Regions from separate parts of the Modestobacter sp. SYSU DS0875 genome, predicted to be linked through region 2. Evidence: riboswitches for the same ligand, from Rfam matches in the RefSeq annotation. Region 2 holds a riboswitch; each other region holds the start of a gene.
The links. Region 2 has a riboswitch for thiamine pyrophosphate ahead of thiM (hydroxyethylthiazole kinase). Riboswitches for the same ligand answer to the same signal wherever they lie in the genome.

Region 1: linked by a shared signal. The riboswitch ahead of ACI79Y_RS07235 (purine-cytosine permease family protein) and the one ahead of thiM (hydroxyethylthiazole kinase) in region 2 are both predicted to bind thiamine pyrophosphate.
Region 3: linked by a shared signal. The riboswitch ahead of ACI79Y_RS09610 (alcohol dehydrogenase catalytic domain-containing protein) and the one ahead of thiM (hydroxyethylthiazole kinase) in region 2 are both predicted to bind thiamine pyrophosphate.
Region 4: linked by a shared signal. The riboswitch ahead of thiC (phosphomethylpyrimidine synthase ThiC) and the one ahead of thiM (hydroxyethylthiazole kinase) in region 2 are both predicted to bind thiamine pyrophosphate.

What each region holds. Positions count from the first base shown of each region.
Region 1 is NZ_JBJHAH010000009.1:34,352-41,558, reverse strand. It holds gene ACI79Y_RS07265 (DMT family transporter) at 1-127, opposite strand, end outside; gene ACI79Y_RS07260 (thiamine phosphate synthase) at 269-838, opposite strand; gene ACI79Y_RS07255 (thiazole synthase) at 849-1,664, opposite strand; gene thiS (sulfur carrier protein ThiS) at 1,669-1,872, opposite strand; gene thiO (glycine oxidase ThiO) at 1,869-2,996, opposite strand; gene thiE (thiamine phosphate synthase) at 3,050-3,670, opposite strand; gene ACI79Y_RS07235 (purine-cytosine permease family protein) at 3,667-5,001, opposite strand; TPP riboswitch at 4,993-5,104, opposite strand; gene ACI79Y_RS07230 (thiaminase II/PqqC family protein) at 5,227-5,838, shown strand; gene ACI79Y_RS07225 (TenA family protein) at 5,835-6,467, shown strand; gene ACI79Y_RS07220 (ABC transporter ATP-binding protein) at 6,460-7,149, shown strand; gene ACI79Y_RS07215 (DUF6297 family protein) at 7,177-7,207, shown strand, end outside.
Region 2 is NZ_JBJHAH010000020.1:46,582-53,788, reverse strand. It holds gene ACI79Y_RS13405 (tetratricopeptide repeat protein) at 1-458, shown strand, start outside; gene thiD (bifunctional hydroxymethylpyrimidine kinase/phosphomethylpyrimidine kinase) at 480-1,313, opposite strand; gene thiE (thiamine phosphate synthase) at 1,310-1,975, opposite strand; gene thiM (hydroxyethylthiazole kinase) at 1,975-2,769, opposite strand; TPP riboswitch at 2,762-2,855, opposite strand; gene ACI79Y_RS13385 (hypothetical protein) at 3,001-3,609, shown strand; gene ACI79Y_RS13380 (LamG-like jellyroll fold domain-containing protein) at 3,606-4,991, shown strand; gene ACI79Y_RS13375 (GNAT family N-acetyltransferase) at 5,038-5,490, shown strand; gene ACI79Y_RS13370 (DEAD/DEAH box helicase family protein) at 5,492-7,207, opposite strand, start outside.
Region 3 is NZ_JBJHAH010000012.1:92,670-99,876, reverse strand. It holds gene ACI79Y_RS09625 (FAD-dependent oxidoreductase) at 1-1,646, opposite strand, end outside; gene ACI79Y_RS09620 (potassium channel family protein) at 1,801-2,700, shown strand; gene ACI79Y_RS09615 (MFS transporter) at 2,704-3,954, opposite strand; gene ACI79Y_RS09610 (alcohol dehydrogenase catalytic domain-containing protein) at 3,987-4,997, opposite strand; TPP riboswitch at 4,988-5,096, opposite strand; gene ACI79Y_RS09605 (hypothetical protein) at 5,101-5,310, opposite strand; gene ACI79Y_RS09600 (hypothetical protein) at 5,457-5,783, shown strand.
Region 4 is NZ_JBJHAH010000014.1:67,155-74,361, forward strand. It holds gene ACI79Y_RS10780 (ABC transporter substrate-binding protein) at 1-329, opposite strand, end outside; gene ACI79Y_RS10785 (YchJ family protein) at 468-869, opposite strand; gene ACI79Y_RS10790 (VOC family protein) at 894-1,271, opposite strand; gene ACI79Y_RS10795 (PadR family transcriptional regulator) at 1,364-1,732, shown strand; gene ACI79Y_RS10800 (hypothetical protein) at 1,795-2,412, shown strand; gene thiC (phosphomethylpyrimidine synthase ThiC) at 2,523-4,319, opposite strand; TPP riboswitch at 4,313-4,426, opposite strand; gene ACI79Y_RS10810 (HNH endonuclease signature motif containing protein) at 4,672-5,601, shown strand; gene ACI79Y_RS10815 (M18 family aminopeptidase) at 5,629-6,918, opposite strand; gene ACI79Y_RS10820 (hypothetical protein) at 6,917-7,048, shown strand; gene ACI79Y_RS10825 (hypothetical protein) at 7,088-7,207, shown strand, end outside.

The sequences.
Region 1 (7,207 bases), on a different contig from region 2:
ACGAGAGCGCGTACCCGGCCAGCACGGCCACGGTGGGCAGCGGCACGGTGAACCCGGCGGTGCGGGGGAGCAGCGAGGTCGCGGCCACCTCGGCGGCGATGGCGCAGGCAAGGAGCAGGTAGGCCACGCCTCGATCCTGCCCTGCGCCTCGGCTGCGACCGGGACCGACGGCTCCACCGCCCGGGTCGACCCGGTTGCCCGGACCTGGAGCCGCGCCGTGGCACGGCTCCACTCGGCTCGCCCGGGTCGGCCCGGCTGGGGCCGCGGTTCAGCCCAGCGCGGTCAGGTACTCCCGGACGGCCGCCGGCTCCCGCATCACCGTGCCCATCACCGCCACCCCGTGCGCACCCGCGGCCAGGCACCCGGCCACGTCGCCGGGGGCGATGCCCCCCAGCGCGTAGACCGGTGGCGCGCCGGAGGTGAGCCGCGCGAGACCGGGGAGCCCCAGCGGCGGGCCGTACCCGGGCTTGGAGGCGGTCGGGTTGACCGGGGAGACGAACACCCAGTCGCAGCCCTCCGCTGCGGCCTGGGCCACCTCGGCGGCGTCGTGGCACGAGCGCCCGACCAGCGCCGGCCGCGGCACCGGGAACGGGTCCGCCGCAGCCAGGTGGACGGCGTGCCCGCCGGTGCGGCCGGCGCGGACGAGCAGCCCGCCGACGGGGGCGAGCACCGCAGCGAGTTCGTCGGCCAGCCGGTCGCGCTCGGGCTCGGGCAGGTCCTTCTCCCGCAGCACCACGGCGCGGGCCCCGGCCGCCACCGCCAGGGTGACGGTGCCCACCAGCGGAGCGGTGCACTGGCTCCGGTCGGTGAGCACCAGCAGGCGGGGCAGCGACGTCACCGGCCGGGCCTCACAGCTCGGGGAGCCCCGCCATCGGGGTCGAGGCCTCGGCGTGCCAGCGCCGGGGGATCCGGCCGGCGGTGCGGGCCAGCCGGCCGCCCTCCACGGCCTGGCGCATGGCCAGCGCCATCCGCTCCGGGTCGCGGGCCCGGGTGACCGCGGAGGCCAGCAGCACCGCGTCGCAACCCAGCTCCATGGCCAGGGCGGCGTCGGAGGCGGTGCCGATGCCGGCGTCGAGCACCACCGGGACGTCGACCGCCTCGCGCAGCAGCGCGATGTTGTGCGGGTTGCGGATGCCCAGCCCGCTGCCGATCGGCGAGCCCAGCGGCATCACCGCGGCGCAGCCGGCGTCGGCCAGCCGCCGGCCGAGCACCGGGTCGTCGGTGGTGTAGGCGAGCACCTGGAACCCGTCGGCGACCAGCTGCTCGGCGGCGTCGACCAGTTCCACCGCGTCGGGCAGCAGGGTGTGCTCGTCGCCGATCACCTCCAGCTTGACCCAGTCGGTGCCGAACGCCTCCCGGGCCAGCCGGGCGGTGAGCACCGCCTCGCGGGCGGTGAAGCAGCCGGCGGTGTTGGGCAGCAGCCGGACGCCGCAGCGCTCGAGCACCTGCAGCATCGCGCCGCTGGCGGAGGCCTCGACACGGCGCAGGGCGATGGTCACCAGCTGCGTGCCCGACGCGCGGATGGCCCGCTCGAGCACCTCGAGGCTGGGCACGCCCCCGGTGCCGAGCAGCAGCCGGGAGCGGAACGTCTCCCCGGCGAGGGCGAAGGTGTCGCCGGACTCCTCGGCGGCCAGCGCCGCGCCCAGCTCCTCTGCGGTGCTCATGCGCTCAGCCTCCTGCGGTCGGGGCGAGCACCTCGACGGTGTCGCCGGTGGTGAGGGGCGTCGCCGGCCAGCTGCTGCGCGGCACGACGTCGCCGTTGCGGGCGACGGCGACCCGGTCGTGGCCGGGGGCGCGCTGGGCCACCAGGTCGGCGACGGTGGCGCCGTCGGGCAGCTCGGCGGGGGCGCCGTTGACGGAGAGGGTGATCACGCGGTCCTCCCGAACCGGTCGGCGGTGAACGACGAGGCGATGGCCGGCAGCCGGCCCGTGGTCAGCTGCTCGGCGATCACGTCGCCGGTCACCGGGGTGAGCAGGGCCCCGTTGCGGTGGTGGCCGGTGGCCAGCACCAGCCCGGGCAGCGAGGAGGCGCCCAGCAGGGGGGCGTTGTCGGCGGTGCCGGGGCGCCAGCGGGCCAGCGTCTCGGTGAGCTCGAGCTCGGCGACCTCGGGAACGACCTCGATCGCGTCGTGCAGGAGCTCGTGCACGCCGCCGGCGGTCACCCGAGCGTCGAAACCGCGGTCCTCCACGGTGGCCCCGACGATCAGCCGGCCCTCGCCGTAGGGCACCAGGTAGACGTGCCGGCCGCGGACCAGCGCCCGCACCGTGCCGCCCAGCAGCCCGCCCGCGCCGGCCAGCCGCAGGATCTGGCCCTTCACCGGGCGCACCGGCAGCGGCGGCACGCCGGGCAGGCTCCCGCTGTGCGCACCCAGGGCGAGGACGACGGTGCCGCCGGCCAGCTCCTCGCCACCGGCCAGCACGACGCCGGTGGCCCGGCCGGCCGCCACGGTGAGCTCGGTGGCGCGGTCGCGCACCAGCCGCACCCCGGCGGCGGTGCCGGCGGCCAGCAGGGCGGCGTGCAGTGCGCGCCCGTCGACGGAGTGGTCGCCGTCGACCGCCAGCCCGCCGCGGACCCGGGGGGTGAGCGCGGGCTCCCGGCGGCGGGTCTCCCGGGGGGTGAGCCGTTCGGCGGCCAGCCCGAGCTCGGTCTGGAAGGCGTGCAGCTCGTCGAGCTGGCGAACGTCGTCGGCGTCGAACCCGACGACCAGCGTCCCGGCGGTGCGCAGCTCCACGGGGAGACCGGTGGCCTGCTGGAGCTCGGCGACGAAGGCGGGGTAGCGCTGCAGGGACGCCACGCACAGCCGCAGCAGCGCCTCCTCACCGTAGGACGCCTCGGTGACCGGGGCGAGCATCCCGGCGGCCGCGGCGGAGGCACCGGCACCGGGTGCATCGTCGACGACGGTGACCGACAGCCCGCGCTGCGCGGCCCGCCAGGCCACCGACAGACCGATCAGCCCGCCCCCGGCGACGACGACGTCCACCCGGTCACCGCCCACGGCCTCCTCACCTCCGCCAAGATGGCCATGTTGGCGGGCAGGGGCGGGGGCGGTCACCGGGCGGCGTCCAGTGCGGCCAGCAGCTCCCGGGTCGCCGCGGCGGGGTCGGCGGCGGCGGAGACCGCGCCCACGACGGCGACCCCGGTGGCCCCGGCGGCCAGCAGCGCCGGCACCCGCGCCGCGGTCACCCCGCCGATGGCGATCACCGGGACGTCGACCGCGGCGGCGACCGCCGCGATGCCGCCCGGGCCCAGCGCGTCGGGCAGCCCGGTCTTGGTGGTGGTGGGCCAGGCGGGGCCGACGCCGAGGTAGTCGGCGCCCTCGGCGACCAGCTGCCGGGCGAGCCCGGGGTCGCGGCAGGTGCCGCCGAGCAGGTGATCGGGGCCGGCGACCCGGCGGGCGGCGGCCAGCGGCAGGTCGTCGGCACCCAGGTGGGTGCCGGCGGCGCCGACGGCCAGGGCGACGTCGACCCGGTCGTTGACCAGGCAGGTCGCCCCGGCCGGGGCGCAGACGGCGACGACGGCGCGGGCGAACTCGTACAGCTGCCGGTCGGTGCCGCCCTTGGCGCGGACCTGCACGACCGGCGCCCCGGCGGCGACGGCGGCCTCGACCGCGGCCAGCGCCGCCGCCCCGCCGTGGGCGTCGGTGAGCACGTGCAGCCGTCCCAGGGTCACCGCCGGCGCCCCCGGACCAGCGCCGGAGCCCGCACGACCAGGGTGAGCAGCACGGCCACCGCCAGGCTGACCAGCGACGCGGACCAGCCGTTGGCCGGGTCGATGCCCAGGTCGGTCTGCCGCTCGGTCCACCACGTCGTCCAGCCGGCACCCGGGCCGGCGAAGTACGTGGGCAGGGTGAGCTGGTAGGCGACGAATCCCGCGAGCCACGGCAGCAGCAGCTCCAGGCGGGCCGGCGCGGTGTCGGAGGTGTTCCAGGCGCCGCGGGGCAGCAGCCAGTAGGCCACCAGGAACACCCCGGCCAGCGGCACGAACACCGCGCCGATCAGGAAGAGGAACGGCTCGTAGGCGGCGATGTCGAAGGTCAGCGCCAGCAGCGTGGCGACCGCGCCGACGGCGACCGCCAGCACCCGCCGGTCGGCCCGGGCGACGACGTTCTGCGCGGAGACGGCGGTCGAGTAGACGTTCGCGAACGCCTCGTCCAGCTCGACGACCACCAGCAGCAGCACCGCCAGCGCGCCCAGCGGCACCACCAGCAGCGCGTCGATGACGTCCAGCCCGGCGCTGCCGTAGGCGGCCAGCGCGAGCACCCCGAGGGTGAACATGACGACGGTGGCGATGCCGTAGCCCAGGCCCGCGCCGAGGCCGGCCGCCCGGCTGCTGCGCACGTGCCGGGTGTAGTCGGCGGCCAGCGGGATCCAGGAGACCGGCAGCGCGATGACGATGTCCGCGGCGGTCCAGAACGAGGTGGCGCTGCCCTCGGCGAGCTCGGGCAGCGGCTCGCGGAGCACCTGCACGTAGAGGTAGACCAGCGCGGCGAGCGCCGCCCACACCGCGTAGCGGGCTAGCACCCGGACGACGCCCAGCGGCCGCAGCGCCATCGCGGTGGCCAGCACCCCGGCGCCGAGGACGAACGGCCAGCGCGGCGCGTCGAGCACCCGGGAGGCGGCCTCGGCGATGATCACGATCTCGAAGGTGGCCCAGCCGACGCACTGCACGAGGTTCAGCGCCGTCGGCAGGTAGGAGCTGCGCCGGCCGAGCAGGCCGCGCAGCAGCACCATCGCCGGCACCTGCTCGCGGGCGCCGGCGGCAGCGGTGGCGCCCAGCAGCGCCGCGCCGATGAGGGCGCCGACGACGATGGCGCCGATCGTCACCGCCAGCGAGCGGCCGGGCAGCACCACGTAGACCGCGGCCACCGGCAGCAGCAGGCTGACGCCGAGGTTGCCCCACAGGCCGAGCGCGTCGCGCAGCCCGAGGGTGCGCGGCGGCGCCTCGGTGAGGGTGAGGGGGGCGTCCCCGGTGACAGGGGACGGAGGGGTATCGGTGCTCACGGTGTCGCTCCCTACGCCGGCATTACCCGGTCAGGTTCCAGCGGTCGGCGGCGCTCAGCCGCCCTCTCAGCCCGGTTCCGCCCGAGCTCCCGCACATGGCATCGGCCATGACGCCCGCCACAGTAGGCCACCGGGGCGCGGGGGTGCACCGCCGGGGAACCCCCTCGTCCGGAACACCCCGTTCGGAACTCGGCTGGCGTCGCCGGGCTGGCTAGAGTCGCGGTCGTGCCGGTCGACGAGCTGCTGACCCGTTCCCCCGACGCCTGGCGGGCTGCCACCGCCCACCCCTTCCTCACCGGGGTGCGCGAGGGCACCGTGCCGGTGGCGGCCTTCGAGACCTGGCTGGTGCAGGACGCCCGGTTCGTCGCCGACCTGCTGCGCTTCCAGGCCCGGCTGCTGGCCCGGGCGCCCCGGCCCGCGCAGGCGGTGCTGGCCGGCGGTCTGGTCGCGCTGGTCGACGAGCTGGCCTGGTTCGAGCAGCTGGCCGCGGCCCGCGGGCTCGACCTCGAGGCCCCGACGCTGTCGGCCACCACCGCCTACGCCGAGCTGCTGGCCCGGCTGGACGGCGCCGACGTCCCGACCGGGCTGACCGCGCTGTGGACGATCGAGCGCACCTACCTCGACGCCTGGTCCGGCGCCCTTCCCGGGGCCCCGCAGTACCGCGAGTTCGTCGAGCACTGGACCGTGCCGGGGTTCGCCGGCTACGTGGCCGGGCTCGCCGCGGCGGCCGACGCGTTCCCGGCCGCCGACCCGGATGCGGTGTTCGCCGAGGTGGTCGCCGCCGAGGTGGCGTTCTGGGACATGGCGATGGGCACCACGGCGGGGGGCGCGGCGTGAGCGTCGCGGCGGGCCTCTGGGCGGCCGACGCCGACCTGGCAGCGGCGGCGCTGGCGCACCCGTTCGTGCAGGGGATCGCCGACGGCACGCTGCCCCGCGAGCGGTTCGCCGGCTACGTCGCCCAGGACGCGTTCTTCCTCGACGCCTTCGCCCGGGCCTACCGGCTCGGGGCGGAGAGCAGCGGTGACCCCGGCGTGCGCGCGGTGCTCACCGACCTGCGGGCGGGCGTGCAGGAGGAGTTGCGGCTGCACGCGGGCTACGCGGAGCAGTGGGGGATCGACCTCGCCGACGTCCAGCCGCTGCCGGCGACGTCGGCCTACGTCGACTTCCTGCTCGACGCCGCCGGCCGGGGGGACGCGGCGCTGACCTGCGCCGCGATGACCCCGTGCATGCGGCTGTACGCCCATCTGGGGCAGCAGCTGGCCCCGCGCGCCGCCGGGCCCTACCGGGAGTGGGTGGACACCTACGCCGCGCCGGAGTTCGAGGAGCTCGCCGCCACCCTGGAGCGGCTGCTCGACCAGCTGTGCGCCGGCGCGGCCGACGAGCAGCTCGTCGCGGTGCGGGCCGCCTTCCGCCGGGCCATGGAGCTGGAGGTGGGCTTCTTCGACGCCGCCTGGGCCGGTGCCTGAGGCGGCGTTGCTCGCGGCGGACGACCTGCTGGTGGGCTACGCCGCGGGCGAGCCGGTCTGCGCCCCGGTCACCGTGGCGGTGCAGCCGGGCACCGCGCTGGGCCTGGTCGGACCGAACGGCGCGGGCAAGTCGACCGTGCTGCAGACCCTGGTCGGGCTGCTCACCCCGCTCGGCGGGACGGTGCGCTACGCCGGGGAGCCGGTCGACGAGCGCTCGGCGTCCTTCCGCGCCGAGGTGGCCACCGTGCTCGACGAGGACGCCTTCTTCCCGGCGCTCACCGGGGTGGAGCACCTGCTGCTCACCGCCCGCGGACACGGCGTGGCCGACCCCGAGGACGTCGTCGCCCGGGAGGTCGAGGCGTTCGGGTTGGCCGAGCGGGCCGAGGCGCTGCCCTCGGCGGTCTCCTCCGGGCAGCGGCGGCGGCTCGCGCTGGCCGCAGCGCTCGTGCGCCCGGCCCGGCTGCTGGTGCTCGACGAGCCCGAGCGCCGGTTGGACACCGGGATGCGCCGGCAACTGGCCGCCCGGCTGCGCGACGACGTCACCGCCGGCGCCACGGTGGTGTTCGCCAGCCACGACCCGGAGTTCCTCCGCACCCTGGCCGACGAGGTGCTGGTCGTCGACGACGAGGAGTGCCCGCTGCTCTCCCCCGACGAGGCCGTCGCCGTGCTGTCGGAGGGCTGACCGCTGACGGTCACCGCCGGGGCCCCGGTGCTCAGCGGCGCCGCCGTCCGCCGGGTCA
Region 2 (7,207 bases):
TGCAGCGGGCCGTCGACGCCGGCGACGCCCACGCGCGGGCCGTGCTGGCCTGCTGGCGGTGGGACGAGACGCGCGACCCGGCGCTGGAGGGCGAGCTGCGGGCCGGCGCCGACCGGCACCCCTCCACCCGGGTCGACCTGGCCGACCTGCTGCGCACCGCCGGCCGGCTGGAGGAGGCGCGCAGCGTGCTCGAGGCCGGGGCGCTGCGCAGCGAGGAGGAGAGCTGGCGACCGCTGGGCAGCCTCCTGGCCGAGGAGTTCGACCACCCGGTCGCGGCCGCGGCCGCCTACCGGGCGGGCATCGACGCCGGCGACCTGCACTGCCACCACGACCTGGGCGTGCTGCTGCTGGACCAGGGCGACGTCGACGGCGCCATCGAGCAGCTGCTGCGCGGGGCCGAGGGCGGCGACCAGCTGGCCGCCCGGGTGCTGCGCCAGGTGCTCGACGCGGAGAGCTGAGCGCTCACCACCAGCCGGCCCTCACCACCAGCCGGCGAAGTGGTGCACCGGGCCGTGCCCGGAGCCGACGCCCAGTGTCTCTCCGGCGGCCAGGGCGGCCTGCAGGTAGTCCCGCGCCCGCTCGACCAGCGACGCCCAGTCCACCGGCCGCCCCGCCTGCTGCTCGCGGGCGGCCAGCGCGGCCAGCGCGGAGGAGAGCGTGCAGCCGGTGCCGTGCGTCGACGTCGTCGCCACCCGCGGGCGCCGGGTCTCGACCACCGCGTCGGCGGTGACCAGCACGTCCGTGCTGAACTCGCGGCCCTCGTCCCCCCCGCCCAGGTGCCCGCCCTTGAGCAGCACCGCGGCCGGCCCCAGCGCCAGCAGCGCCTGGGCCTGGCCGGGCAGCTCGTCGACCGTCGTGGCCGGGGCGACGTCCAGCAGGGCGGCGGCCTCGGGCACGTTCGGGGTGATCAGGTCACTGACCGGCAGCAGGTCGGCGCGCACGGCCGCGACCGCCTCCTCGGAGATCAGCCGGTCACCGCTGGTCGCCACCATCACCGGGTCGCACACCACCGGGCCGCCCGGCCGGTCGGCCAGCGCGGCGGCCACCTCGCGGACCACCTCGGCGGTGCCGAGCATGCCGAGCTTGGTGGCGTGCACCGTCACGTCGGCGAACAGAGTGCGCAGCTGCTCGCCGACGAACTCCGCCGGCACGCCGTGCACGCCGGTGACGCCGCGGGTGTTCTGCGCGGTGAGCGCGGTGAGCACGGTGGTGCCGTAGGCGCCCAGCGCGCTGAACGTCTTCAGGTCGGCCTGGATGCCGGCGCCGCCGCTGGGGTCGGAGCCGGCGACGGTGAGGGCGACGGCGGCGGTCATCGGTCGATCAGCTCCTGGGTCAGGGTGGCCCGCAGCGCGCGGGCGGCGGCCGCGGGGTCGGGGGCGGCGCAGATGCCGGAGACGACGCAGACGCCGTCGACGCCGGTCGCCCGCACCTCGGCGGCGTTCGCGGCGGAGATGCCGCCGATCGCGACGGCGGCGATCCCGCCGGCGTGCGCCCGGGCGGTCAGCGACCGGGTGCCGGCCAACCCGAGCCCCGGGCCGGCATCGGGCTTGGTCGGGGTGGCCCACACCGGGCTGAGCCCCACCACGTCGACCGTGCCCGGCGGCAGGGCCAGCACCCCGTCGAGGTCGGCGTCGCTGCCCACCGAGACCCCGACCAGGGCATCGGTGCCGAGCAGGGTGCGCACCTCGCCGGGCGGGAGGTCGTCCTGGCCGACGTGCACCCCGTCGGCGCCGGCGAGCAGCGCGACGTCGACGGCGTCGTTCACGAACAACCGCACCCGTGGGGTGGGGGCGAGCACCGCCTGGACAGCGCGGGTGAGCGCCAGCAGGTCCCGCCGGCTGGCGGTCTTGTCCCGCACCTGGACGGCGGTCACCCCGCCGGCCACCGCGGCGGCCACCACCTCCGGCACCGACCGGGGTGCGCAGAGCAGGGTGTCGGTGACCAGGTACAGCGTGGGGTCGAAGGCGCGTCGCATCAGGCGGCGCGGACGTCGGCGCGGGTGAGCGCCTCGCCGTCGAGGGCGTCGAGCGCGTCGAGCCACTGCGGGGCGAAGGTGCCCGGCCCGTCGGCGAGGTCGGCGGCGACCTCGGCGGCCAGCGCCACGTGCGCGTGGGCGGCGACGGTGCCCAGCAGCGGGTCGCCGGTGGCGGCGACGTAGGCGGCGGTCAGCGCGCCCAGCGCGCACCCGGCGCCGGTGGTGCGGGTGAGCAGGACCGAGCCGCCGCCGACGCGCAGCGTGCGCTCACCGTCGGTGACGACGTCGACCGGACCGCTGACCGCCACCACCCCGCCGGTGCGCCGGGCCAGGGAGGCGGCGACCTCCACGGCGTCGTCGGGGGCGGCGGTGCTGTCGACACCGCGTCCGCCGGCCCCGGCACCGGCCAGGGCGAGCACCTCGGAGGCGTTGCCGCGGACGACCGTGGGCCGCAGCTCGACCAGGTCGGCGGCGAGGGCGGTGCGGAACCCGAGCCCCCCGACGGCGACCGGGTCGAGCACCCACGGGGTCCCCGCCTCGCCGGCGGCACGAGCGGCCAGGCGCATCGCGTCGGCGGTCCGCTGGGAGACGGTGCCCACGTTGACCAGCACCGCGGAGGCGACGGCGGCGAACTCGCCGGCCTCGGCCGGGTCGTCGACCATCGCCGGGGCCGCGCCCACGGCGAGCAGCGCGTTGGCGGTGATCGTCTGCACCACGGTGTTGGTGAGGCAGTGCACCAGGGGTGCGGTGTCGCGCAGCGCCTCGCGGGCGGTGCGCAGGGAGATGGCGTCCACGCGGTGACATCCCTTCGCCAGTGCGAACTGGAGCAGGTTCGACGGGTGTGATCTCAGTCCCGGGCGGGACACCCCGTGTCAGGACTCCGACGCTAACACCGGTCCTCGACCCCGTTCACCCGGCGGAGTGAGGAGGTGGCCGCACGCCTGTCTCTCCAGCGTCGACGTCCTTACTGTCCGGGTTCAGACGACCGCGCACCGTGCGGCGTCCCGAACCCGCGGAGACCCCGGATGCGCAGCCTTCTCCTCCGGCACGGCCGGGCCAGGCACGGCGTGGTCGGCTGCGCGGTGGCGGCGCTGGCGCTGGCCACCGCCCTGGTCTGGCAGTCCTCGTACGCCGGGTTCACCGCGACCACTCCGGCCCACGCCCTGCCCACGATCAGCACCGGGACGGTCACGCTGACCGACGACGACGCCGAGGGCACGCTGTTCACCGTCGACGGGCTGAAGCCGGGGGCGAGCGACCGGCGGTGCATCGTGGTGACCTCCCAGGGCACTCTCCCGGCGACCGTCCGCCTCTACGTCACCGGTGTGTCCAGCCGCAAGGGCCTCGCCGACCACCTGCGGCTGACCGTGCGCTCGGGCACCGGCGGGACCTTCGCCGGCCCGGGGGGTTCGGGCTGCTCGTCCTTCCGCTCCCAGAACACCGTGTACGACGGGACGCTCAGCGCCTTCCCCGCCGACGACTGGGCGAGGGGTCGGGGCGGCTGGGACACCACGGGCACCTCCGCCGAGCAGCGGACCTACGAGGTCAAGTACACGCTGCCTGCGGGCACGCCGCTGACCGTCCAGGGTGGGTCGGCCACCGCGACTCTCGTCTGGGAGGCGCACAGCCGATGACGCAGCACACCCGTCGGCCGTCGCTGGCCGCCCGTGCCCTCACCCTGCTGGCCCGCACGACGCTCGGGGTCCTGGTCCTCCTGCTGCTGGCCTCCGTGCTGCCGGTCGTTGCCGGGTGGCAGTCGACCGTGGTGATGTCGGGGTCGATGTCGCCGGCCGTCGAGGCCGGTGACGTCGCCGTCGTCCGCCCCGTCGACATCCCCGAGCTCACTCCCGGTCAGGTCCTGCTGGTCGACGACCCCGACTCCCCGGGGCAGCTCCGGCTGCACCGCCTCGTGGCGGTGGAGTCCGGCGGGTTGCGCCTGCGGGGCGACGCCAACCCGCAGCCGGACGGGACGCTGGTCGACCCGGCTGCCGTGCACGGTGTCGGGACGCTCCGGCTGCCCTCCTTGGGCCTGCCGGTCCTGTGGGCCGCCGAGGGCCGCTGGCTGCCGCTCGGCGCGACAGCACTCGGCCTGGCCGGGCTGCTTGCGGTGGCCCGCCTCCACCGCTCAGCCGGGGCGCAGCCCCGCCCGCCCGGTGCCGGCGGCGCCGGCCGCGGGGGCCGGCGCCCGCTGCGGTCCCGGCGGGGGCGGGCTGCCGCGGCAGCTGCCGGCGCCGCACTGCTGGTCGCGGCCTGGCCGGGTACCGCGGGCGCGGTGTTCACTGCGAGCACCGCGAACCACGCCAACGCCTTCACCGCCGCCCGGTACTTCTCCTGCGCGGGAGCCGGGGCAGCCGCCCCGGGGTACTTCCCGCTGCAGGAGACCAGCGGATCGGTGGCCTACAACAGCGGCACCGCCGGCTCGGTGGCCAACGGCCGGTACGCCGGGACCGTCTACAGCTCCTCGAGCGGCCCGGCGGGCTGCGGCGCCAACGGCACCCGGGCGATCCAGCTCGACGGCCGCGGGCAGATGTACACCTCGTACCCGATCACCAACCCGCAGACCTTCACGGTCCAGCTCTGGTTCCGCACCACCACCGGCCAGGGCGGCAAGCTGGTCGGCTTCGGCAACGGGACGAACGGGGACCAGTCCAGCGCCTACGACCGGCACGTCTACATGACGAACACCGGTCGGCTCGTCTTCGGCGTCTACAACGGGACGATCGCCACGGTCACCTCGCCGCGCCCCTACAACGACGGCGCGTGGCACCTGATGACCGCGACGCTGTCACCGGGCAACGGGATGCGCCTGTACGTGGACGGCGAACTGGTGGGCGCGCGGACCGGGGTCTCCGCGGAGAACTTCACCGGCTACTGGCGCATCGGCTTCGACAACATCAACACCTGGCCGGACGCCCCCACCAGCTACTGGTTCACGGGCTCGCTCGCGCACGCCAGCTTCCACCTGTCGGAGATGTCGGCGAACGAGGTCGCCGCGCAGTACGCCGCCGGCAGCTGACCAGGCCGCCCGAGCTGCGCCCGCGGGGGACCGGCACCATGCCCTGGTGACCGACGCCCCCGTGATGCGCACCGCCCGCTTCGCCGAGCTGACCCCGGCCGAGCTCTACGGGATCCTCCGGCTACGGGTCGACGTCTTCGTCGTCGAGCAGGCCTGCCCCTATCCGGAGCTGGACGGCCGGGACACCGAGCCCACCACGCAGCACCTCTGGTTCGAGGACGTCGACGGCGCGGTGCTGTCGACGATCCGGGTGCTGCACAACGGCGGGGACCGGGCGATCGGCCGGGTCGCCACCGCGATCGGCGCCCGGGGTCGCGGGCTGTCCGCCCGGTTGATCGAGCGGGGCATCGAACTGTGCGAGGGCCGCACCATCGACATCGGCGCGCAGGCGTACCTGGAGGGCTGGTACGAGCGGTTCGGCTTCCGCCGGTCCGGCCCGGACTACGACGAGGACGGCATCCGGCACCTGCCGATGCGGCTGCCCGGCCCGTCGAACTGAGTCAGTCGTTCCCGGTCAGCGAGGCGGCGGGCAGCCAGTCGGCGTCCAGCAGCTCGGCGATCTGCTGCAGCCCGGCGGTGTCCCCGCCCGCGGTGGACCCGGTGACCGCCAGGCGCTCGACCATCACCCGGGCGACGTCCTCCTCGACGGTGTCGGCGGCGAACGCGACCCGCCACGGCGACACCTGGTGGTCGCGGTGGGTGCGGCCGGTGACCTGCCGGGCGGCGATGCCGGAGAACCGGGGCTGGTGGAACAGCCCCACCCGCGGGGTGGTCGAGGCGACGAGGCCGCCGGGCAGCTGCTCGCCGGCGTGCAGGCTGATCGACGCCGTCACGGTGAACACGCACACCGGCGCCTCGCCGGTCTGGAACCGCAACCGCTCGGCCTCGACGTCGAAGCGGTCCCGGCCGTAGATCCCGGCGACGGCGATCCCGCCGTCCAGCAGCGCCTCGCGGATCGGGTCGGCGGCGGTCTCCACGAACTCCACCGACACGGCGACCTGCCGCCCGGCCTCCACCTGCGCCGTCACCCAGTCGACGGTGGCCGCGGCCCGGATCAGCCCGGCCTTCTGCCGGAAGCGCAGCAGCGCCGCCCGGCCGCGGGCGGTCTCCCGCTTCCGGCGGGCCAGCTGCATCTCGGCGCGGAACTCCGACCACTCCGCCTCGTACTGCGCGCGCTCGGCCGGGGTCAGCTGGACCGGGGTGCCGGTGACCGACACCGGCCCCCACGGCGCGGGCCGGTGCAGGGTGGCCGGCGGGTCGGTGTCGGCCAGCCAGCTGCGCAGCCGGGCGAGGTCGGCGCGGCGCTCGTCGGCGTCCTCGGTCCACGCCCAGCCGTAGCGGCCACGTTCCACGTGGAACCCGTGCGCGGCGAGCCGGGCAGGCAGGTCGGCCCACTCCCGCAGCGGCTCGCCGTGCAGCGTGGCGAAGTGCGGCGCCAGGTACGGCAGCTCGAGCGGGGTGTGCGCCGGCGTCGCCGTCGCGAGCAGCACGAACGGGGCGTCCTTGACCCGGCCGCTGCCGGAGACCGCCTTCCAGTGCTTCCACCGCTGGGTCGTCGTGTGCCGGACCATGTGCGCCTCGTCGGCGACGACGACGTCGAAGCCGTGCCCGGTGGCCTTCGTCGCGGCGGCCACCTTGCCCAGCCGGTCCCAGGTGGTCACGCACCAGCGCAGGCCCTGCCCATCCGGTGCAGCGCCCCCGAACGCGCCGATGGAGCGCGCCCAGTGCGGCACGGTGATCGCCGCCGGGCGGTCGGCGACGACCAGCACCCGCCGCACCGGGCGCTGGGTGGCCGCGCGCTGCTCGGCGATCTGCCGGACGGCGAGGACGGCGGTGCCGGTCTTCCCCACCCCGGGGTCGTCGCCGAGCAGGAACATCCGCCCACCGGCCGCCGCGTGTGCCGCGATCACGCCCGCACCGGTGACCTGCTGCTCCCGCGGGGTCATCGGCCGGCCGGCCGGCAGCGGGCGGGGGACGGCGTTGAGCTCGTCCTCCAGGTACCGCTCCAGGCTGTGCGGCGGCGGGTCGTAGGGCTGCAGCGCCGCGGGCAGCGCGGCACCGACGTACACGTGCGCCGAGAGCCCGGCGTGCCAGCTCGCCCCGGGCGCGGGAGCCCGGAAGGGGACGGCGAGCACCCACACCCGCTCCCCCGGCCCGGCCACCGGCAGCTCCGGCGCTGCCTTCTTCGGGGCTGCCTTCCGGGCGGCCGCCGTGCG
Region 3 (7,207 bases), on a different contig from region 2:
TAGCGGTGCACGAGGGTCACGGCCATCGCGCCCTCGCCGACGGCGCCGGCCACCCGCTTGACCGACTCGGAGCGGACGTCGCCGGCGGCGAACACCCCCGGGACCGAGCACTCCAGGTGGTAGGGCGCGCGGGTCAGCGGCCAGCCCGCCGGCGGGCGGCCGTCGCCGTCGAGCAGGGCGGGGCCGGTGCGCAGGAAGCCGTGGTCGTCGCGGGAGAAGGCCTCCCCGAGCCAGTCGGTCAGCGGCCGGGCGCCGATGAAGACGAACAACCGGGAGGCGTCCACGGTCTCCGTGCCGCCGGTGACGTGGTTGCTGAGCACCAGCCGCTCCAGGTGGTCACCGCCCTCGACGGCGACGACCTGGGTGCAGGTGCGCACCTCGATGACGTCGGAGGCCTCGATCCGCGACACCAGGTACTCGCTCATGCCGCGGCGGATGTCCGGGCCGCGGCACAACATCACCACCCGGCGGGCGTACTTGGCGAAGTGCAGCGCCGCCTGGCCGGCGGAGTTGGCCGCGCCGACGACGTAGATCTCCTCGTCCCGGCAGCCCAGCGCCTCGTGCGGATCGGCGCCGTAGTAGACGCCACGGCCGGAGAACTCCTCCGCGCCGGTCGCCGGCAGCCGGGTCCACTGCACCCCGGTGGCCAGGACGACGGCGTGCGCGGTCACCTCGCTGCCGTCGGCGAACCGCAGCACCCGTCCGTCGCCGTGCGGGGCGATCCCGGTGATCTCGGCGGTGGTGAGCACCTCGACGCCGAACTTCACCGCCTGGTCCCGCGCCCGCATCGCCAGCTCGGCGCCGGAGACCCCGCGCGGGAAACCCAGGTAGTTCTCGATCCGGCTGCTGGTGCCGGCCTGGCCGCCGGTGGCCGTCCGCTCGACGAGCAGGGTGCGCAGCCCCTCGCTGCCGGCGTAGACCGCCGACCCGAGGCCCGCCGGGCCGGCGCCGACGACCACGACGTCGTAGAAGGGGCTGCCGGCGCTGGTCGGCAGGCCGCACCGCTCGGCGACGTCGCGCAGCGCGGGCCGGCTGAGCACCGCGCCGTCGGGGAAGACGGTGGCCGGCAGCTCGGCGTCGTCGGCCAGCCCGGCGGCGGAGCGCACCGCGGTCGCGGCGTCGCCCTGCAGGTGCCGGTAGGGCACCTGGTTGCGGGCGAGGAACTCCTTCAGCTCCTGGGTCTCCGCCGACCACTGGTGACCGAGCAGGGTGATGCCCTCGAACGGCGCCGGCGCGGTCCGGCCCCACTGCTCCAGCAGCTCGTCCAGCACCGGGTAGAGCTTCTCCTCCGGCGGGTCCCAGGGCTTGAGCAGGTAGTGGTCCAGGTCGACGTCGTTGATCGCCCGGATCGCGGTGTCGGTGTCGGCGTAGGCGGTGAGCAGCACGCGCTTGGCGCCGGGGACGAGGTCCATCGCCTGCTCGAGGAACTCGACGCCGGTCATCCCCGGCATCCGGTGGTCGGCGAGCAGCAGGGCGGTCACCTCGCCGCGGGCGGTGAGCTCGCGGAGCACGGCGAGCGCGTCGGGGCCGCTCTCGGCACGGACGACGCGGTACCGGTCACCGTAGTGACGGCGGAGGTCGCGGGCGACCGCACGGCTGACGGCGCGGTCGTCGTCGACGGTGAGCAGGACGGGTCTTGCGGGCACGGCACCTCCGGTCGAGGCCGCGAGGGATGGTCGTCCCCGGGTGGGGGCGCCCCCGGTGGCACCGGCCATCCAACCCCTCCGGGCCGTCCACCGGTAGCCGTTCCGTTCCCGCCCGGCCGCGGGTGCCTGCGCCGGTCCCTGGCAGGCTGGCCGGGTGGACGGGCTGTGGGGCTGGATCGTGACCGTCGTCGGCGCACTGGTCGTCCTGGCCGTGCTGCGGGACGTGTTCCACACCCTCTGGCACCCGAGCGGCAGCGGCTGGCTGAGCAGGCACCTGGTGGCGGCCGTCTGGCGGGTCTCGCGGTGGCGCCGCCGACGGGCGCGCACCGGGATGCTGGCCGGCCCGACGGCGCTGGTGCTGGTGATCGTCGTCTGGGTGGCCGCCATCACGCTGGGCTGCTCGCTGGTGTACTGGCCGCACCTGTCCGGTGGCTTCCTGCTGGGCAGTGAACTCGACCCGGACAGCCGGGCCGGCTGGCTCGACGCGCTCTACGTCTCCACGGTCACGCTGGCGACCCTCGGGTTCGGCGACGTCGTGCCGTCCGCCGGCTGGCTGCGGATCGTCGTGCCGATGCAGGCGCTCCTCGGCTTCGGCCTGCTCACCGCCTCGGTGACCTGGGTGCTGCAGATCTACCCGGCGCTGGTCCGGCGGCGGGTGCTGGCGCTCCGTCTGGCCGGGCTGCGCGCGGGCCCGATCGACCGGCTCGTCGGTGACCCGGAGGGGCGGCTCGCCGCGCCGCTGCTCGACGGGCTCGCCGCCGACCTGGTGCAGATCCGGGTCGACCTCACCCAGTACTCCGAGACCTACTACTTCCGGGACGGCGAGGGGGACGCCTCGCTGGCCGCCACGCTCGGCACGGTCGTCGACCTGCAGCGGGCGGCCGGGGAGGCCCCCCGGGAGGACGTCCGGGTCGCCGGGGAGCTGCTCCGGCTGGCGGTCGAGGACCTGACGAGGGTCCTCGACGAGCAGTTCCTGCACCTGGACGCCGGGCTCGAGGACGTGCTGGCGGCCTATGCCGCCGATCACGGTCACCCGGGGCTACGCCCGGGCTGACGGTCAGCTGACGGGGCGGATGGTGCGCGGCATCGCCAGCGCCATCACCAGGCCGAGGCCCAGCACCGCGGTGCTCACCCCGAAGGCCCACTGGTACGAGAGGGCGTCGGTGAGCCAGCCGGCGACCAGGGGTCCGCAGACCGCGCCCAGGTCGGCGACCATCTGGAACACCGCGACCACCCGGCCGCTGCGCGCGGGGCTGACGTCGCCCACCACCGCGGCCGGCACGCTCGCCAGCAGCGAGGCGGCCAGCCCGAAGCTCGCCATGGACAGCAGGAACAGCCCGGTCGCCGGTGGCAGCACCAGGACGGCGAGGGACGCGGTGGCCAGCGCCGCGCCGAGCACCAGCGACGGGCGACGGCCCCAGCGGTCGGCCAGCGCTCCGGCGCGCAGCAGCCCCAGTGCCTGGGCGACCGAGCCGGCCAGCAGCCCGGCGCCGGCCCAGGCGACCGTCTTGCCGAGCTCCTCGGTCACGTACAGCGGAACCAGTGAGTTGCGCACCCCGAACAGCACCCAGCCGACACCGAGGTTGGCCACCAGCGCGGCCAGGTAGGCCCGCGACCGCAGAGCTGCCCGGAGGCCTCCGCTGGGCGCCTCCGCGCCAGGGGCGGCCGCCGTGTCGGCTTCGCCGCCCTGGTCGACGCCGGAGGCCACCGGCTCGGCCGGCACCTCGGCTGCCGGCCGCGCGGGGGTCCGCAGCAGGACCAGTGCGACCGCCCCGGCGACCAGCAGGAAGCCGGCGTAGACGAAGAAGGGCAGCCGAGGGGAGATCTCGGCGAGGAATCCGCCGGCGCCCGGACCGGCGATGCCGCCGAGGATGAAGCCGCCCTGGTAGGTGGCCGCGGCCCGGCCACGCTGCGCCGCCGGGGCGGTGCGCAGCAGCAGCGAGAGCGCGGCCACGGTGAACATCGCGCTGCCCACGCCGCCGGCCGCGCGCAGCGCCACGAACACCGGGTAGCTCCCGGCGAGCCCCGCCGCACCGGTGGTGACCGCGACGATCAGCAGCCCGGCCGCCAGCACCACCCGCTCACCGATCCGCTCGACCAGCGAGCCGCCGGCGAACGCGGAGACGAACCGGAAGAAGGCGAAGGCGCTGACCGCGAAGCCGACGGCCGTCGTCCCGACCCCGTAGGACCGGGCGAACAGCGGGATCGCCGGCGCGACCACGCCGAAGCCGAGCGCGACGACGAAGGCGACGACGGCGAGCACGCCGACCTCGCGGGGCAGTGCGGTCTCCCCGCGGCGGCGTCGCACGAGGAGCGATCCTGGCACGGCCCCGCGGGCCGCTACGGGGTGAGCACCAGCCGGCCGGCGACGTCGCCGGTGCGCAGCCGGTCGAGCGCGTCGTTGACCTGGCTCAGCGGCAGGGTCCCGGCCACCGGGGGAGCGAGCTGGCCGGCCGCGGCGAGGGCCACGGCCTGCTCCAGCTCGGCGAGGGTGTTGCCGACGCTGGAGATGACCCGCTGCTCGGCGACGACCATCGCCAGCGGGCTGACGGTGAGGGAGTCGGCGCTGTACCCGACCAACGTCAGCCGGCCGCGCCGGCCGAGCACGGCGGTGGACAGCTCCAGCGTGGCGGAGACGCCGGCCAGCTCCACGACGACGTCGGCGCCCTGGCCGCCGGACAGCCGCGTCACGGTGTCGGCCAGGTCGGCGGGGGCCACCGCCGCCGTCGCCCCGGTCGCGCGGGCGGCGGCGCGCCGGGCGTCGTCCCGGCTGACTGCGACGACGGTCGCGCCCCGACGGCGGGCCTCCTGCACCGTGGCCAGCCCGACCCCGCCGCTGCCCATGACGACCAGCAGGTCACCGGGTTCGACGGCGGCCTCGGTCAGCGCGTGCACGGCCGTGGTGCCGGCGCAGCACAGCGGCGCGGCCTGCTCGAACGACAGCTCGTCGGGCAGCCGAACCAGGCAGTGCGCGGGGACGACGAGCTGCTCGGCGAAGGCGCCGTCCGCGGCGAAGGCGAGCACACCGCGCGGCGCCAGGCAGAGGTTCTGCCGGCCGCGCAGGCACCAGCGGCACGAGCCGCAGAAGAGGTAGTAGTAGACGGCCACCCGGTCGCCCGGGGCCCAGCCGGTGACCGCGGAGCCGACCGCCTCGACCGTGCCGGCGGCCTCGTGGCCCAGCGTCATCGGCTTCTTCGCCGGCTCGTAGAGCCCGTCGGTGAAGTGCAGCTCGGTGCCGCAGACACCGGCGGCACCGATGCGCACGCGCACCTCGTCCGGGCCGGGTTCGGGCACCGGGACGTCGTCCAGGGCCAGTGGCTGGTGCGCCGCGTGGAAACGGGCAGCGAGCATCGGGCAGCTCCCTCCGCCGGTACGAACCGGATCAGGTTGGACGGTCGGCGGGGGTCGTCCGCCGTCTCAGCCCGCGCCCGGGCTCCCGTGTGCACCGGAGAACCTACCCGGCGTCCTCCAGCGGCTCGACGCGGCGGAGGAACGAGCGGATGGCCAGGTGATGGGAGAGCGACTCCCGGTGGTCGTCGCAGGCCGTCCAGACCTTCTCCCGGTCCGGGGTGTGCAGCTTCGGGTTGTTCCAGACCAGCCGCCAGCGGGCCTGGTTGGTGCAGCCCTTGCCCGAGCAGATCATCGGGGTCGTCGCATCGGTCATCCGCGCAGTCTGCCGGGCGCCGCCGACGTGCCTGTCAAGGCCGGTCATGCGTCTGTGGACAGGGTTGTGACTCGCGAATTCGGGTGGTGGTCGGCGCCCAGGTTCGGTGATTCCCGAACACAACCTGGGAGCTGACGGAGTTCGGGGTGGCGTCCTACCTGATGGAGGCCGGCGGACCGCCGGTGATCGAGTCGACGACCCTGACCGGGGTGAACCAGTGGCGGGTCGAGGTCGCCGACCCGCTGACACCCCATCCGAATCCGCTGGTCCAGCCGCACTTGTACTCGGCAATCGATGACCAGGCCCACGGCAACGGGAAGCTGGAGAAGGGTGACCTGGTCACCGTTCTAGACTCGCGCGACGCGCAGGTGACCCGGCTACCGGTCGGCACACTGCTGCCGCAGGGTATCGACACCGACGACTACGGGGTGTTCCGTACCGAAACCGCGGTGATGGTCCTCCCGCCGCTCTGAGATGGCGACGCGCAGCTGGGCAGGGTCCGAGGGCGAAACGCAAGTGGAGTTCAGATCGGCGTAGTGCTCCTCGACTGGCTCGATACACCACGCGAGTTCGGCGTCAACGGCGTGACCCGGGAAACCGAGCCGGGGCGAACCCGCGCGGGCAGAGACGAGGGCGGGAGGGCCTGATCGATCCGGGGCGGGCTGGGCCTCCGCCGGGGCCACGGGGATGAAACCGGCGGAGGCTTGGGGACGAGAGAACTTGGGCGGTCTGTGCAGTGTGGCCGCGTGTTCGTCGATGAGGCAGCCGCAGGGTTTGGCCAGGGCAACGACGACTGGTTCTCGAACGCCTTGAACGCGGGCGTACTGCTCTTCTGTGCCGGCTCGCCATCCTCGCCGTGACCCTGTCGGCATGACTGGCCAGCAACTGCCAGCTATACGCTTGCGCCATGACCGTTTCATCCCTGCTGCGACGACCGGCGGTCTTGTTGTACACAGCGGCCAGCACCTTATTGTTAGCAGTCGGGCTTGGAGCCTATGGGATTTGGAGGACCCTCAATCTAACCGGCGCGGATGACTCATGCGCCGCTGCAGCAACTCGCTGGGATGACTCTTACCGGATTGAACATCCTAATGCAGACGACGGAGTATTCCCTTTTGGGATTCAGTGCAACGCACTTGAGAACACCGTCCCATCGTGGCTGAACATTATATTCGTGGTCGCCGTCGTGGCGTCTCTGCTGACCTTCGCCATGTGGTTGCTTGCGGAACTCTTGGAGAGGCGAGCTAGGCGCACTGGGTTCTAGTCAAAGTGCTCTCCGCGGGTCGCCCAAGTTGAGCGGTCGGCGCCATGTATTCGCCATCCGAGGCTGAACCTAGAAGTCGTTGCAGGGACCCGACCATCTCGGGCACCATCCGATTCGGCATCAGGCCTGCGACGTCTGCGCGGCCGGCCCACCCGTCCCACGGCTAGTTCGTCTGCTTCTCCTCGACCTGCTCGGCCTTCCTGACCCGGTCAGGCTCGCCGGGATCCTCCGTGCCAGCGCCCTGGCTGGGTTGTTGCTGCCAGCCCCGGATCCGTTCGAGCGGCCGGGAGGTGTCCGTGGGCGACGCACGGACGATGGGCGCCCCTGCGCCGAACGTGGTGGCCGGACTCCCTGCCGATGACCCGGAGTGTCCGCTCGCGGTGCGGTTGTGCTCGGCACTGGACGCGCTGGCGACCGATGAGCTGCACGGGTTGTCCGACGGGGCGGTGCTGGACCGGACGGCGCTGCTGGTGCGGGTGGTCAATTGTGCTCAGGCGGAGCTGACCCGGACGGTGCGGCACGCGACGATGACCCAGGCCGTCGAGCACAACGGGCTCAAGAGCATGCGGTCGACGACCGCGAGTGGGAGCTGGGGACGCCGGACGAGTCGGCCCCACTACCCCCGTACTAGGA
Region 4 (7,207 bases), on a different contig from region 2:
GTCCCGTCGGAGAAGGTCACGCCCTCGCGGAGCGGGACGGTCCACTCGGTGGCGTCGTCGTTGCCCTGTGGCAGCTCGGTGGCCAGCGCCGGCTCCAGCGCGGGGATGCCCTCCCCGCCACCGGCGAGGCGGACCAGGCCGTCGTAGACGCGGGAGTACCCGGTCTCGCCGTGCCCGGCGACCGGGTTGAACGACTCGGGCTCGTAGGCGTCGGCCAGGACCAGCCGGTTGCTGCCCGCAGCGGCTGCGGTGTCATCGCCGCTGCCGGGGGCGGTGCAACCGGTCAGCACGACGGCGGTGAGGAGGACGAGCGGGACGCGGGGGGACAACGAGACTCCGTTCACGGGCGGCAGGGCTTGCTGCGAACAGCTCGCAAGAACGTAGCTGTTGCGAAGAGGTCGCAACAAACCGGTGGGCATCGCCTGGGTGAACAGTGGCCGCCCGCGCCTCGGGGCACGGCGAGACCGTCAGGGCAGGGCGACGCCGTCCAGGTAGCGCCAGGCGCCGTCCTCCCGGACGAACCGGCTGGCCTCGTGCTGGCTGCCGGCCGCCCCGCCGACGACGTAGGAGGCCCGGAACTCCACCGTCCCCTCGGCGGCCAGCAGGGCGCCGCCGGTGGTGCGGAGCACCTCCAGGCCGGTCCAGCGGACCTCTGGGTCGAGCGCGAGGGTGCGCGGGCGGGTGCTGGAGTGCCAGGTGGCCAGCAGGTACGCCGGGTCGCCGACGGCGAAGGCGCTGTACCGGGAGCGCATCAGCTGCTCGGCGGTCGCCGGGGTGGCGGTGCCCTCCTGTCGCAAGTCGTCGTGCAGCCGGCCGCAGCACTCGGCGTAGGGCAGGCCGGAGCCGCACGGGCAGGGTCGGGGAGCCACGGCCCGAGTCTCCCGGACCCCGCCTCAGTGGCGCCGGGGCAGACCGTCCGGCCGGGCGTGGCCGAGGACGTTCAGCACGTGGCCGTCGGGGTCCCTGGTGAAGAAGCGGCGCACGCCCCAGGGTTCGTCGGTCAGCGGGTGCGCGATCTCGGCCCCCGCGGCGACCGCCGCCGCATGGGCGGCGTCGACGTCGTCGACCTCGACGGACACCGCGGGCAGGACCGGCGCCGTGGCCTCACCGGTCAGCAGGCTCAGCTGGGTGCCCGGCGTCCCGGGGCTGGCCAGGGTGGCGATCCAGTCGTGGTCCATGACCACCTCCAGCCCCAGGACGTCCCGGTAGAACGCCACGGCTGCGGGCATGCCCCGGGTTAGGAGGTCGGCCACGACCCGCTGGACGGTCATGGCGTCAGCGTCCGGCGCTGCCGTCGACCACGTCGTGAACGAATCGGCGCAGGTACTTGGCGACGCCTGGTAGCTCCTCTACCTTGTGTCGCATGACAGCCGACGCCGACCGGCAGGCGCAGCTGCTGCGGGGTGCCCTGGACGTCTGCCTGCTCGCGCTGCTCGCGGAGCAGCCGACCCACGCGTACGACCTGGTGGTCCGCCTGGAGCAGCGGGGCCTGCGGGACGTCGGCTACGGGACGATCTACCCCCTGGTCGGCCGGCTGCGGCGTCTCGGGCTGCTCGACGAGCGCGCCGAGCCGAGCCCCGCGGGCCCCGCGCGCAAGGTCTTTAGCCTCTCGGTCGCGGGGCGGGCCGCGCTGTCCGAGTGGGTCGGGCAGTGGCTCGCCACCACGTCCGCCGTCCGCGGGCTGCTGGCGTCAGCAGGGGCACTGCCCAGCTACGAGGAGGAGCGAGCATGACGCCGTCCGGAGGATCATCGCGGAACCCCGAGCTCAGGGCCGTGGAGCGGGAGTGGCGCCGGATGCGGCTCCCGCGCGCCGCGCGGCGCGAACTGCTCGACGAGGTGGGTGCCGACCTCACCGCTGCCGCGGCCGACGGCGTCACCCCGGCTGAGCTGCTGGGGCCCGACCGTGCCCGGTTCGCCCGGGAGGCCGCGCAGGCCCGGGGCTTCCCGCCGGCCCCGGCGGCCTGGTGTCGCACCGTGTTCGGCGGCGTGCTCGGCGCCGCGGTCGCCCTGGTCGTCGGCTACGTCGTGGTGGTCGTGCTCGCCCCGCCGCTGCTGGCCTCGGTGGTCCAGCTCGACGGCAGCTACCCGACGGCGGGCCCGGTGCTGGCCTACGTGCTCATGGGGCTGGTGTGCCTGGCCGGCACCCTGGTCGCGCTGGCGACGGTGCTCCGCGACCGGGAGGCGGCCAGGGCGACGGTGACCCGGGCCGCCGTCCTGCTGCCCGTCGTGGGCGGGATCGGCCTGCTGGCGGCGATGCGGCTCGGCGCCGACCAGGACCTGACTCCCGGGCTCGTCGTCGCGCGGGTGCTGGTGGTGCTGGCCGCCGTCGTCGCCGCGATCGCCGGTGCCCGCTGGTGGGCGTTGCGCGGAGTTGACCGGGCGGAGCCGCGGCGCCGGGCGACCATGCGGTGACGCCGATCAGGTGGGCGTTCGGTGGCGACCTCCTGCGGTGCGCCGGCCTCGCCGCACGTCGTCCACTCGGCCCACAGGCGGCGCCGGCCCGTCCCGGCGCCGCCTGTGGATCAGGGGCGCGCCGGGTCCTCCGGTGCCACCGTCTGCGCCAGCTCGGCCATCGGCAGGTACACCCGCCCGCCCTCGTCGCGGAACTGGGCGGACTTCTCCGCCATCCCGGCCCGGAGCGCCTCGGCGTCGTCCAGCCCCTTCTGCGCGGCGTAGGCGCGCACGTCCTGGCTGATCCGCATCGAGCAGAAGTGCGGCCCGCACATGGAGCAGAAGTGCGCCGTCTTCGCCGCCGGCGCCGGCAACGTCTCGTCGTGCATCTCGCGGGCCGTGGTCGGGTCGAGGGAGAGGTTGAACTGGTCCTCCCAGCGGAACTCGAACCGGGCGTCGGAGAGGGCGTCGTCCCAGGCCTGGGCGCCGGGGTGCCCCTTGGCCAGGTCGGCGGCGTGCGCGGCGATCTTGTAGGTGATGACGCCGTCCTTGACGTCGTCCCGGTCCGGCAGGCCGAGGTGCTCCTTGGGTGTGACGTAGCAGAGCATCGCCGTCCCGTACCAGCCGATCATCGCCGCGCCGATGGCGCTGGTGATGTGGTCGTAGCCGGGTGCGACGTCGGTGGTCAGCGGGCCCAAGGTGTAGAACGGCGCCTCGTCGCAGACCTCCAGCTGGAGGTCCATGTTCTCCTTGATCTTGTGCATCGGGACGTGTCCCGGCCCCTCGACCATCACCTGCACGTCGTGCTCCCAGGCGATCTTCGTCAGCTCGCCCAGCGTGCGCAGCTCGCTGAACTGGGCCTCGTCGTTGGCGTCGGCGATGCAGCCGGGGCGCAGCCCGTCGCCCAGGGAGAAGGTCACGTCGTAGGCGGCCATCAGCTCGCACATCTCGCGGAAGTGCGTGTAGAGGAAGTTCTCCTCGTGGTGCGCCAGGCACCAGGCCGCCATGATCGACCCGCCGCGGGAGACGATCCCGGTCTTGCGGCCGGCGGCCAGTGGCACGTACCGCAGCAGCACCCCGGCGTGCACGGTCACGTAGTCGACGCCCTGCTCGAACTGCTCGACCAGGGTGTCCCGGTAGATCTCCCAGGACAGGTCCTCGGCCTTGCCGTTCACCTTCTCCAGCGCCTGGTAGATCGGCACCGTCCCGATCGGGACGGCGCTGTTGCGGATGATCCACTCGCGGGTGGTGTGGATGTTCCGGCCGGTGGAGAGGTCCATGACCGTGTCCGCGCCCCACCGGGTCGCCCAGGTCATCTTCGCGACCTCCTCCTCGATCGAGGAGGCGACGGCGCTGTTGCCGATGTTGGCGTTGATCTTGACCAGGAGGTTGCGGCCGATCGCCATCGGCTCGGACTCCGGGTGGTTCACGTTCGCCGGCAGGACGGCGCGGCCGCGGGCGATCTCGCTGCGGACGTGCTCGACGGAGACGCCCTCGCGCAGCGCCACGAACTCCATCTCGGCGGTCACCTCGCCGCGGCGGGCGTAGGCCAGCTGGGTCACCGTGCGGCCGGGCAGCGCCCGCCGCGGCTGGTGGGTCGTGGCGAAGACGCTGTCCAGGTCGCGCCCGTCGTCGGTGCGGCGACCGTCGTCGATCGGCTGCACCGGGCGGCCCGCGTAGGTCTCGGTGTCACCGCGCTCCCCGATCCAAGCCTCGCGCAGCCGGGGCAGACCGCGGCGGACGTCGGTCGAGATGCCGGGGTCCGTGTACGGCCCGGAGGTGTCGTAGAGGACGACGCTGTCGCCGGTGGTGAGCTGCACCTCCCGCATCGGCACCCGCAGGTCCGGGCGGCTGCCGGCCAGGTGCGTCTTGCGGGAGCCGGGGAACGCGCTGTCCTGGGCCTCGGTCGGGGTGTGGACGGCAGTCATCAGGGGTTCCTCCCTACGCCGGTGCTAACCGGGTCAGGTGCGAACGGTCAGCGGCCGGTCCTGCCGCCCTCTCAGCCTCGGTTCGTGAGGCTCCCGCGGGTCGTGGTGAGCCTAGGGCTGGGCTGCTCCATGGCGCCAGCCCCCGTGGGCTCCGCGCCCCACTCGTCCCCGCGGGCGAGGGCACAATCGGCCGTATCGATGCTGGTCAACGGCTTGCGCGCTTGCTCCTTCGAACGTGATCGAATGCGTCGACACGCCGGCCGGTTCCGTCATCGAGGGCTCCGCCGCGCCCTCTGGCGTGTCGACGGGGTCCCCACTGGTCGGCGGTCTGTCGGCCGGCCCGCTCGGCACGGTGCAGGCTGCGGATCGGGAGGTCGCGCGGCAGACCGCCTGCGCGATGAGCCCGGAGCGCTGGGCGGCCCGGGCCGAGGTGCTGCGTCCGGTGAGCGAGTGGGCCGCCCGGGAGCTGGTCGTGGCCCTGTCGATCACCGCGGAGGCCGTCGAGGGGCTGCTCGAGCGCTCGTTGACGCTGGTCCACCGGCTGCTGGGTGACACGACGCGCTGGTGGGCTGAGCTGGAACAGTGGCTGCTCGCCGACGATGTCGGGCCACCCGATCTCCCGGACCGGTTCAGCGGCACTGCCAGTGCGCCCGCCGACGCCTGCCGGGCCGACGCGGTCGACGAAGCGGCCCGGCGAAACGGCCCAGCCGGTCAGGTCGACGCCGCCGACGACGCCCTGGCCGCGCTGGAGGCCGCCGCCGACGAGCAGCGGGCGGTGCTCGCCGATCTGCTCACCCGGAACGGGGGTGGTGGCCTCGCCGACCGCCCGCGGCTCGTGCTCGCCGACGCGTTGACCGGGAGCTTCCTCGCGCTGACCGGCCTCCCCGAGCTCCGCCGCGCCACCGCCTGCGGTGCCCGGCGGTGCCGGCAGCGACCCGGGGAGTGCACGCACGACCGCACCGGCCGTCCGCGCATCGGCCCACCCGGCCCGACCGACGGCTACCGCCCCGGAGCCGAGCTGGACCGGTTCGTCCGCGCCCGCGACCGGCGCTGCCGGTTCCCCGGCTGCCGCCGCCGCGTGCCCTGCGGCGGTGAGCTCGACCACGCCGTGGCCTACCGCGACGGGCCGACGAGCGCGGCCAACCTGACCGGCTACTGCACCACCGACCACCGCGGCAAGCACCAGGCCCCCGGTTGGCGGCACGAGCTGGCCGCCGACGGCGCGCTCACCGTCACCATCCCCACCGGCCTGACCGCCGTCACCACCCCGCCGCCCTACTGAGCCGTGGAGCTCGGGCAGCAGTGCGGTTCAGTCGGTGAAGCAGGCGGTGAGCGCCGCGACCATCAGCGGGACGTCCCGGGCGCTGGCCAGCTCGCGGGCCGAGTGCATCGCCAGCATCGGCGCGCCGACGTCCACCGTGGCGACGCCCAGCCGGGTCGCGGTCAGCGGGCCGATGGTGCTGCCGCACGGCAGGTCGGCGCGGCTGACGAACCACTGCACCGGCACCGACGCCGAGGCGCAGCGCTCGGCGAACCACGCGCCGCCCACCCCGTCGGTCGCGTACGCCTGGTTGGCGTTCACCTTCAGCACCGGACCGCCACCCAGTTGCGGGGTGTGGGCCGACTCGTGCCGTTCCCCCCGGGTCGGGTGCACGGCGTGCGCCATGTCCGCGCTGACCAGCACGGACCGGGCGATCGTGCGGTGCACGGCCTGGGCGTTCCCCGGGTCGGTGGCGGCCACCAGCCGGTCGACGACGTCCTCCAGGAAGCTGCCCCGCGCCCCGGACATCGATCCGCTGCCCACCTCCTCGTGGTCGTTGCAGACCAGCAGCTGCGTGCGCTCACCGGCCGGCGCGCCGATCAGCGCGGTCAGCCCGGAGTGGCAGCAGGCCAGGTCGTCCAGCCGCGGCGCGGCCACCCAGCTGCCGTCGGCGCCGGCCCGGGCCGCCGGCTGGGTGTCGGCCAGCACCAGGTCGTGCCCGACGACGTCGTCCACCCCCACCCCGACCGCCGCCGCGACCGCCTCGCGCAGCCCCGGCTCGGTGCCCAGGTCGCGGTCCCACACCGGGACCAGGTGCCGCTGCGGATCGAGGGTGAGCCCCTCCCGCACGCTGCGGTCCAGGTGGATCGCGAGCGACGGCAGCCGGAGCGGTGCCCCCGGCAGCTCGACCAGCGCCTCCGCGCCTCCGCGCAGGGCCACCCGGCCGGCGACGGTCAGCTCGCGGTCCAGCCAGGTGTGCCACAGCCCGCCGCCGTACGGCTCGACGCCCACCAGTCGGTATCCGGCCTGGCGGACGTCGGAGTGCGGCCGCACCCGGAACGTCGGGGAGTCGGTGTGCGCGCCGACCAGTCGCATCCCGGTCTCCGCCAGCGCTCCGGTCCCCAGCCGGAAGGCGATCAGGCTGCCGCCCCGCCGGACGACGAAGTGCGCCCCGCCCGGGGAGAGCTGCCAGCTGTCGGTCTCGACCAGCTCGGTGAACCCGGCCTCGACCAGCCGGCGGGCCATCTCGGCCACCGCGTGTCCCGGCGAGGGGGAGGCGTCGATGAAGGCGCGCAGGTCGTCGCCGAGGGAGAGGTCGTCGGTCGGGGGCTCCGGCATGACGCCCATCGTGCCCCGGCCGGGCGGAGAGCAGATCGCGGGGACGGCGCTGCCGGTCGCGGCGCCCCCCGACCAGATGGGCGCCGCGGGCGTGGCCCAGTGCCGGCGCGCCTGGGGTCCGCCCGCCTGACCTGCGTTTCCCGGAGCCGACGCGGGTAGGGGATTCCCCGTGGCGGACGACGACATCGAGATCAGGGCCCAGGGCGAGCGCGAGTACGTGGTCGTGCAGGCCACCGAGGCCGACGACGTGACCACCTGGTTCACGCTCTCCCCCGAGGTGCTCGACCGG